Regions from separate parts of the Morganella sp. BCCO 40_0007 genome, predicted to be linked through region 4. Evidence: predicted binding sites of a transcription regulator. Region 4 holds the regulator's gene; each other region holds the start of a gene.

The links. Region 4 encodes PurR, which represses purine synthesis genes. Its sites were predicted from a motif close to CANGCAAACGTTTGCNTG; they were not measured.
Region 1: a site for PurR is predicted at 1,073-1,090, ahead of purM (phosphoribosylformylglycinamidine cyclo-ligase). Genes of this name have one in related genera too.
Region 2: a site for PurR is predicted at 1,247-1,264, ahead of purL (phosphoribosylformylglycinamidine synthase). Genes of this name have one in related genera too.
Region 3: a site for PurR is predicted at 747-764, ahead of purE (5-(carboxyamino)imidazole ribonucleotide mutase). Genes of this name have one in related genera too.

What each region holds. Positions count from the first base shown of each region.
Region 1 covers NZ_JAVBIN010000008.1:190,429-192,634, reverse strand. The annotation lists gene uraA (uracil permease) at 1-205, opposite strand, end outside; gene upp (uracil phosphoribosyltransferase) at 274-900, opposite strand; gene purM (phosphoribosylformylglycinamidine cyclo-ligase) at 1,154-2,194, shown strand; gene purN (phosphoribosylglycinamide formyltransferase) at 2,194-2,206, shown strand, end outside.
Region 2 covers NZ_JAVBIN010000005.1:22,558-24,763, reverse strand. The annotation lists gene purL (phosphoribosylformylglycinamidine synthase) at 1-1,168, opposite strand, end outside; gene mltF (membrane-bound lytic murein transglycosylase MltF) at 1,427-2,206, shown strand, end outside.
Region 3 covers NZ_JAVBIN010000017.1:33,974-36,179, reverse strand. The annotation lists gene R5268_RS18140 (UDP-2,3-diacylglucosamine diphosphatase) at 1-713, shown strand, start outside; gene purE (5-(carboxyamino)imidazole ribonucleotide mutase) at 862-1,386, shown strand; gene purK (5-(carboxyamino)imidazole ribonucleotide synthase) at 1,386-2,206, shown strand, end outside.
Region 4 covers NZ_JAVBIN010000007.1:227,493-229,698, forward strand. The annotation lists gene sodB (superoxide dismutase [Fe]) at 1-139, shown strand, start outside; gene R5268_RS19450 (YnhF family membrane protein) at 251-334, opposite strand; gene purR (HTH-type transcriptional repressor PurR) at 611-1,636, shown strand; gene punR (DNA-binding transcriptional activator PunR) at 1,640-2,206, opposite strand, start outside.

The sequences.
Region 1 (2,206 bases), on a different contig from region 4:
GATACGCCGGGATTTTTCCTTTACAGATAAACAGGTACAGCAGCGTCCCGATACCGTTAAATAACAGGATCGTGGCCGGGTTTACCTGAAACAGGATCGGCACCAGAACCGTTGCACCAAACATCGCAAACAGGTGCTGTAAACTTAACGGAATGGTGACCAGCAGTGGTGGGCGTTCATCGACTTCAATAACGCGGCGCGTCATCTTAAACCTCTTAATGATTACTCAGGGATATGCCAAAAAAAAGCCGACTATCAAGTCGGCTCATTAACTTATTTCGTACCAAATATCTTATCGCCCGCATCACCCAGGCCCGGCACAATGTAACCGTGCTCGTTGAGGTGATCGTCGACGGATGCCGTGTACAGCTCAACATCCGGATGCGCTTTTTCCAGTGCTTTCAGACCTTCCGGTGCAGCAACCAGTACGAGGATTTTAATCGCGGTGCAGCCTGCTTTTTTCAGCAGATCAATCGTAGCGATCATCGAACCGCCGGTTGCCAGCATCGGGTCAACCACCAGCGCCATGCGTTCTTCAATATTAGAGGCTAATTTCTGGAAGTACGGTACCGGCTCCAGTGTCTCTTCATCACGGTAAACACCGACAACACTGATACGGGCACTCGGGATACTTTCCAGCACACCGTTCATCATACCGATACCCGCACGCAGGATAGGTACGACGGTAATCTTTTTACCCTTGATTTGTTCAATTTCGACCGGACCACACCAGCCGTCAATTGTCACTTTCTCAGTTTCTAAGTCTGAAGTTGCTTCATAGGTCAGCAGGCTACCGACTTCTGAGGCCAGTTCACGAAAGCGTTTTGTGCTTATATCATGATCTCGCATCAGGCCAAGTTTGTGTTTAACGAGCGGGTGTTTTACCTCGGTGACTTTCATGGGTTCTCCTACTGTGTAAGCCCTGGCGGACAAAAAAATCGCGAGATTATACCGCTTTTCTGCTGCTGCGCCACCCTTGATTTGTTGATTATAGTCAATTATCACGCGTTTCATGTTCGTTACATGAATAAGTGTGAACTGACGCATTTTGACAAAATCCGGCGTAAATCCTCTCGCAAACGTTTGCGTGGCCTGTTAGAATAGCCGCGTTTTCGATTCACCCACTTACTTGCAATCGCCGTTGGGGGCCGCAGTGACTGACAAAACTTCCCTGAGTTACAAAGATGCCGGTGTTGATATTGATGCCGGTAATGCCTTAGTTTCCCGTATTAAGCATGTTGTCAAAGAGACACGCCGTCCTGAAGTGATGGGCGGGCTGGGTGGTTTCGGTGCGCTGTGCGCGGTACCGCAGAAATATAAAGAGCCGGTACTGGTTTCCGGCACTGACGGCGTCGGCACCAAGCTGCGCCTGGCGATGGATCTGGCGCGTCATGACACTATCGGTATCGACCTCGTCGCCATGTGTGTGAACGATCTGGTGGTCGCCGGTGCTGAGCCCCTCTTCTTCCTCGACTATTACGCGACCGGTAAACTGGATGTTGATACTGCTGCCCGCGTGGTTACCGGTATTGCCGAAGGCTGTAAGCAGGCAGGCTGTGCACTGGTCGGCGGTGAAACCGCTGAAATGCCCGGCATGTATCACGGTGATGATTATGATGTTGCCGGGTTCTGTGTAGGCGTAGCGGAAAAATCAGAAATCATCGACGGCAGCAAAGTCCGTGCCGGTGATGTGCTGATCGCGCTGGCATCCAGCGGCCCGCACTCCAACGGCTATTCCCTGATCCGCAAAATCCTGGAAGTCAGCAATACAGACCCTGCGACAACAGAGCTTGACGGCAAATCCCTGGCGGATCATCTGCTGGCACCGACCAAAATCTATGTCAAATCTGTACTGAAGCTGATTGAAAATACCGATGTCCACGCGATTGCGCACCTGACCGGCGGCGGTTTCTGGGAAAATATCCCGCGTGTGTTACCGGCCTGTACTCAGGCGCGGATTGACGCCGCATCCTGGCAGTGGCCATCCGTCTTTAACTGGCTGCAACAGGCCGGCAATGTGGATGATTATGAAATGTACCGCACCTTTAACTGTGGTGTCGGTATGGTGATCGCCCTGCCTGCCGCCGCCGTACCGGCCGCACTCGCCCTGCTGACTGAAGCCGGTGAGAACGCATGGCTGATTGGTGATATCGCGGTATGCCGTGAAGATGAGCCGCAGGTTATCATCCGCTGATGAAGAAACGCC
Region 2 (2,206 bases), on a different contig from region 4:
GGAAATACCCGAGCAGTGCCGGACGGCCGAATTCGTTATTAAATGCCGCGCCGCCGAGCGGGCCTTCGGTCATGATGTCATACGCGCTGACAATACGGTCCGGTCTGCCGAAATCCTGCTCCCACGGCTGGGTAAAGCCCGGAATGCGCAGGTTGGAAACCGAAAATCCGGTCAACCCCGCTTTCGGTTTGGCGCCGCGCCCGGTCGCGCCTTCATCACGGATTTCACCACCGGAGCCGGTTGCCGCCCCCGGCCACGGGGAAATAGCGGTCGGGTGGTTATGGGTTTCCACTTTCATCAGGATATGTGTTTCTTCCTGATGATACTGATAGCTGCGATCATCCCCTTCCGGGAAGAAGCGCCCGACGGACGAGCCTTCCATCACTGCCGCGTTATCTTTATAAGCGGACAGCACATGATCCGGGGTCTTTTCAAAGGTGTTTTTAATCATTTTGAACAGGGATTTCGGCTGTTCTTCGCCGTCAATCACCCAATCCGCATTAAAAATCTTGTGGCGGCAGTGTTCAGAGTTTGCCTGAGCAAACATATAGAGTTCCGCATCAGACGGGTTGCGGCCAAGCCCGGTGAATGCATCCGCCAGATAATCAATTTCATCTTCCGCCAGCGCCAGCCCCAGCGAAATATTGGCTTTTTCCAGTGCCGCACGCCCCTGTCCGGACAGATCAATCACGGTCAGCGGGGCCGGTTCATGACGGGCAAACAGCGCCTGAGCCTGCGACAGCTCACTGAAAACAGTTTCTGTCATACGGTCATGCAGCAGTGTACTCAATTGCTGATGTTCATTCTCAGTCAGCCCTGTGGTAGTAATATAGTAGGCAATTCCCCGCTCCAGCCGGGTAACGGCTGACAGACCGCAGTTGTGCGCAATATCGGTGGCTTTTGACGACCAGGGCGATAATGTCCCCGGACGCGGTGTGACAAGAAACAGAACCCCTTCCGGTGCATGTTCCGCCAGTGACGGGCCGTAACGGAGCAACTGCTGTAATTTGGTGTGCTCATCGTCGGTCAGAGGTGCGGAAAGATCAGCAAAATGCACATATTCCGCATAGATGTTGGTCACCGGCAGGTGGTGTTCAGTGAACGCGCTGATAAATTTTGATACGCGAAACGCAGATAACACAGGTGAGCCACGCAAAATTTCCATAATTGTCAGTTCTCTCTTTTTAACACGCAGAGCCATCGGCCCGGAGGGGAAACGGGCACATTATAGAGCAATACTGACGCCGACGAAACCGTTTGCGTGACGTTTTTTCCGGGAGGGAATTTTTCCGGATTTCAGCCCGGAAAAGCGGAATAAAGTTGCACCGTGACAAAATGTTGAGCAAAATGTCCGATTACTGGAAATATAACCATGGTAATTTATGCCTCTGAATGAACTCTTTTGTGTAACCGGTGAGATGCGCCTTTGGTACATAAAAAGCTAAATTATGTCGTCATCGTCGTCGTCGCGCTGTTCGCTGCGGCGCTGATCGCCATCAATATCAGCTGGCCGTCCCAGCAGCCGCAGCTCAACCGTATTCTTGCGCGGGGAGAACTGCGTGTCAGCGCGATCACTTCGCCGCTTATCAGCTTTAATAAGCAGGGACAGGCCAGCGGCTTTGATTACGAGCTGGCGCAGCGTTTCGCCGACTACCTCGGTGTGAAACTGGTGGTGCAGGAGCGCGACAGCGTTAATGACCTGTTCAGCGATCTTGCCAGTAACGACGCCGATCTGCTCGCTGCCGGGCTTATCTACAATGAAGACCGCCTGGAAACCGCCCTGACCGGCCCGGCTTACTACACTGTCGCGCAGCAGCTTATCTACCGCATGGGTAACAAACGTCCGCGGGATTTGGGTGATCTCGGCTCACCGGTCTGGGTCACCGCCGGCAGTTCGCATGCCCGCCTGCTCCGCCAGCTCAAAGCGGAAAAATACCCGGATCTGGAGATCCGCGAGGTTGCAGATAAAAACAGCAATCATCTTCTTCAGCGCCTGGCAAAAGGCGAGATTGACTATGTCATCAGCGATTCTGTCAGCGTGGCACAAGAGCAGCATATTCACCCGAATGTTACTGTCGCCTTTGAAATTACGGAAAACCAGCCGCTGACCTGGTATCTGAAGCGCAGTGATGACAGCAGCCTGCACGCCGCCCTGCTCGATTTCTTTAACCAGACACGGGAAACCGACACTTTAGCGCGTCTGGAA
Region 3 (2,206 bases), on a different contig from region 4:
TTATTATTGCAGATTTGCATTTAAATGAGCATGAGCCGGCGATCACCGCCGGCTTTCTTCGTTTTCTGCGGGAACAGGCGGTTCACGCCTCACAACTCTATATTCTCGGTGATTTTTTTGATTACTGGATTGGTGATGATGACCCGAACCCGCTGCATAAAACCGTGGCCGATGCGCTGAAATCCCTCAGTGACAGCGGCGTGAAGATCTTTTTTATCTGCGGTAACCGTGACTTTCTGCTGGGCAAACGCTATGCCCGTCAGTGCGGAATGACACTGCTGCCGGATACACAGGTAATTGAAGCCGAAGGGCATCAGATCCTGATCCTGCACGGTGATACTCTCTGTACCGATGACACGGATTACCAGCATTATCGTCAGCGTGTTCACACTCCGTGGATACAGCGCCTGTTTCTGTGGCTGCCGCTGTCACTGCGCCTGAAAATCGCGAAGAAAATGCGGGCGGGCAGTCAGTCTGCCAATCAGCGCAAAAGCGAAGCGATTATGGATGTAAATCAGAACGAGGTGATGAAAGCATTCCGTCAGTACCGGACACGCTGGATGATCCACGGTCACACCCACCGTCCTGCGGTACACGATGTTTCCGCTGACGGCGAAACGCACTTTCGCGGTGTTCTCGGTGCGTGGCATTCTCAGGGTTCCGCCTTTAAAATCACCCCGGACAGTATTTCGCTGATCTTCTTTCCGTTCTGAGCCATTACCTGCCCGTATTTGTGAAAAATCCGTGACGCAAACGTTTTCCTTCGTGATTTACCATGATATTATGCCCGTCTTCTTCACCGGCTCACTGCCGGACGTCTGTCAATTTTCGTGACGCGGGATGTACAGGAGCACCGAAAACATGAACGCCGCCTCTTCGCAACAACACTCACCGGCAGCCAAAGTGGCTATTGTTATGGGTTCCAAAAGTGACTGGAGCACCATGGAGCACGCCGCTGCGATCCTCGACCTGCTTCAGGTGCCTTATCACACCGAAGTGGTTTCTGCGCACCGCACGCCGGACAAACTGTTTTCTTTCGCTGAAACCGCAAAAGAGAACGGGTTTGATGTGATCATCGCCGGTGCCGGTGGTGCCGCGCATCTGCCGGGTATGCTGGCGGCCAAAACCCTCGTTCCGGTGCTGGGTGTGCCGGTGCAGAGCGCCGCACTCAGCGGCGTCGACAGTCTCTATTCTATTGTGCAGATGCCGAAAGGTATTCCGGTCGGCACGCTGGCGATCGGTAAAGCCGGTGCCGCCAATGCCGCTCTGCTTGCTGCACAGATTCTTGCCCTGCATGATGAGGCACTGCTTGTCCGTCTGACTGAATGGCGCACAGCACAGACCGATGATGTGCTCAGCAACCCGGACCCGCGGGAGGCCTGCTGATGAAACCGGTGTGCGTTCTGGGAAACGGCCAGCTGGGCCGGATGCTGCGCCAGGCCGGTGAGCCGCTGGGCATTTCTGTTTATCCTGTCGGGTTAGATGCCGAACCGGAAGCCGTTCCTTATCAGCACAGTGTGATCACCGCTGAAATCGAGCAATGGCCGCAAACCGCGCTGACACAAGTGCTGGAGCAGCATCCCGCCTTTATCAACCGGGATATCTTTCCGCGTCTGGCTGACCGCCTGCCGCAGAAAAAACTGATGGATGATCTGCATCTCGCCACCTCACCGTGGCAACCGCTTTCTTCCCCTGATGAATGGCCCGATATTTTTGCCCGCCTCGGGGACTTTGTCATCGTCAAGCGCCGTACCGGCGGTTATGACGGCCGCGGCCAGTGGCGTGTGCGTCTCGGGGATGAATCCGCCCTGCCGCCGGAAATTTACGGTGAGTGCATCGCCGAGAAAGGCATTCTGTTTTCCGGTGAAGTGTCGCTGGTCGGCGCCCGTAACCGTGCCGGGGAATGTGTGTTTTACCCGCTGACGCATAATCATCACGAAGAGGGCATTCTGCGCATGAGCGTGGCCTTCCCGCAGACACAAAATCCGCTTCAGGAACAAGCTGAGCAGATGCTGGGCGCGATCCTCAATGAGCTGGATTATACCGGTGTGATGGCAATGGAATGTTTTGTCACAGAGGATGGTCTTCTGATCAACGAGCTTGCACCGCGTGTGCACAACAGCGGCCACTGGACACAAAACGGTGCGTCAGTCAGTCAGTTTGAGCTGCATCTGCGGGCGATTCTGGATCTTCCGCTGCCGCAGCC
Region 4 (2,206 bases):
CGGTAACGATAAACCAATCTTAACCGTCGATGTCTGGGAACATGCTTATTATATCGACTACCGTAATGCCCGTCCTAAATACCTGGAAAACTTCTGGGCATTAGTGAACTGGAAATTTGCGGAAGAAAACCTGGCGTAATCCGGGAACAAAAGACTGTTATTCAAAAACAGTTATTCAAAAACTGTTGATTAAAAACAGTCGATCAAAAAAGGGCGGAATTTTCCGCCCTTTTGTACTGTATGGGGTATATCAGAAAAGCATTATTGAAAACAGTACGATCATAACCAGTGCTGCAACCGCTGTTGACAAACCATATTTCAGATCTGTATCCATTCTTATCTCCAAAATAGCTGCTTAGTGACCAATGATGACTACCTGACATCCTGAATCATCAAAATAATTAAAACGGATGGTCTGACCGGAAAACCCGAATAGCTGACCATATCAATAACCATAGCACAGGTAATATTTTTTACTTTTGACCCGGATCAGACAACAATGCCTGTTTTTACAGAAATTTTTCTATTGTTACTGCATAATGGCACTATAATAGCAATCGATTAACCGAATAATAAAATACAGACCGGCAGGTCAGGAGTTGTTTTCATCATGGCAACGATTAAAGATGTGGCTAAGCGCTCGGGCGTCTCCACCACAACCGTCTCCCATGTCATTAATAATACCCGTTTCGTTGCGGAAGAAACGAAGGCGGCTGTCTGGGCTGCAATCAAAGAACTGCACTATTCACCGAGCGCCGTGGCGCGCAGTCTGAAAGTCAATAACACCAAATCCATTGGTCTGCTGGCCACCTCCAGTGAAGCCCCGTATTTCGCGGAAGTGATTGAGGCGGTGGAAAACAGCTGCTACAGCAAAGGTTATACCCTGGTGCTGTGCAACTCACATAATAATCCTGACAAGCAGAAAGCCTATCTGGCGATGCTGGCACAAAAGCGTGTCGATGGTCTGCTGGTCATGTGTTCGGAGTACCCGGATAAGCTTATTACCATGCTGGAAGGCTACCGCAATATTCCGATGGTGGTGATGGACTGGGGCAAAGCGCGCGGGGATTTCACCGATGCGATTATCGATAACGCCCTGCACGGCGGTTATCTCGCCGGACGTTACCTGATTGAACGCGGTCACCGCGATATCGCGGTCATTCCGGGGCCGCTTGAGCGGAACACCGGCGGCAACCGTCTGGAAGGATTCAGTAAGGCAATGAAAGAAGCCGGAATTACTGTGCGTGATGAATGGGTTGTCCAGGGTGATTTCGAACCGGATTCCGGCTACCGGGCGATGACACAAATTTTGTCCGGTAAACAGCGGCCGACCGCGGTATTCTGCGGTGGTGATGCCATGGCCATGGGCGCAATTTGTGCCGCCGATGAACTGGGACTGCGTGTACCGCAGGATATTTCTGTGATCGGGTATGACAATATCCGCAACGCCCGCTACTTCACACCTGCCCTGACGACCATCCATCAGCCGAAAGAGCGTCTGGGACAGATGGCGCTGACCATGCTGCTCGACCGTATCGTCAACAAACGCGAAGACGCGCAGACCATTGAGGTGCATCCGCGTCTGGTCGAACGCCGCTCCGTGGCGGATGGTCCGTTTATCGACTACCGCCGCTGACGATCATCTCAGCCATTCGGCATTGAGTGTTTCGCTGTCGCCGAGATAATCAAGCAGCCAGCTCAGTGCCGGTGAAGTATCCTTATCCACCCAGGTGATGCAGCACGGGCTGTCCGGCAGCGGCTGTTCAATCTTCAGCGCGGTCAGCCGGCCTTGCGCAATAAGCGGATCTGCACGGTGTGCGGGCATCATCGCTGCACACAGACCGGCTTCCACACAGGCAATCCCGCGATCCCAGTCCGGTACCACCAGACGGCGCTGATTATCCAGTGCCCACGTGTCGCGTTTCGGCAGGGAACGCGAGGTATCTTCCAGACATAAACTCGGGTACGGCACCATCTCCTCATTGGTCAGAACATGACCGGCAGAGGCCAGCGGATGTGCCGGACTGACCACCGCACGCCACGGCAAAAAGCCCATATCCCGGAAGTTGTAACGTTCGCCGATAGGGGATGCGCGTGTCGCACCGATAGCCACATCCACCCGTCTGTCCACCAGCGCATCCCACACACCGTTAAACACCTCCGGATAAATATACAATTCGATATCCGGAAAATGATGATAAAAATC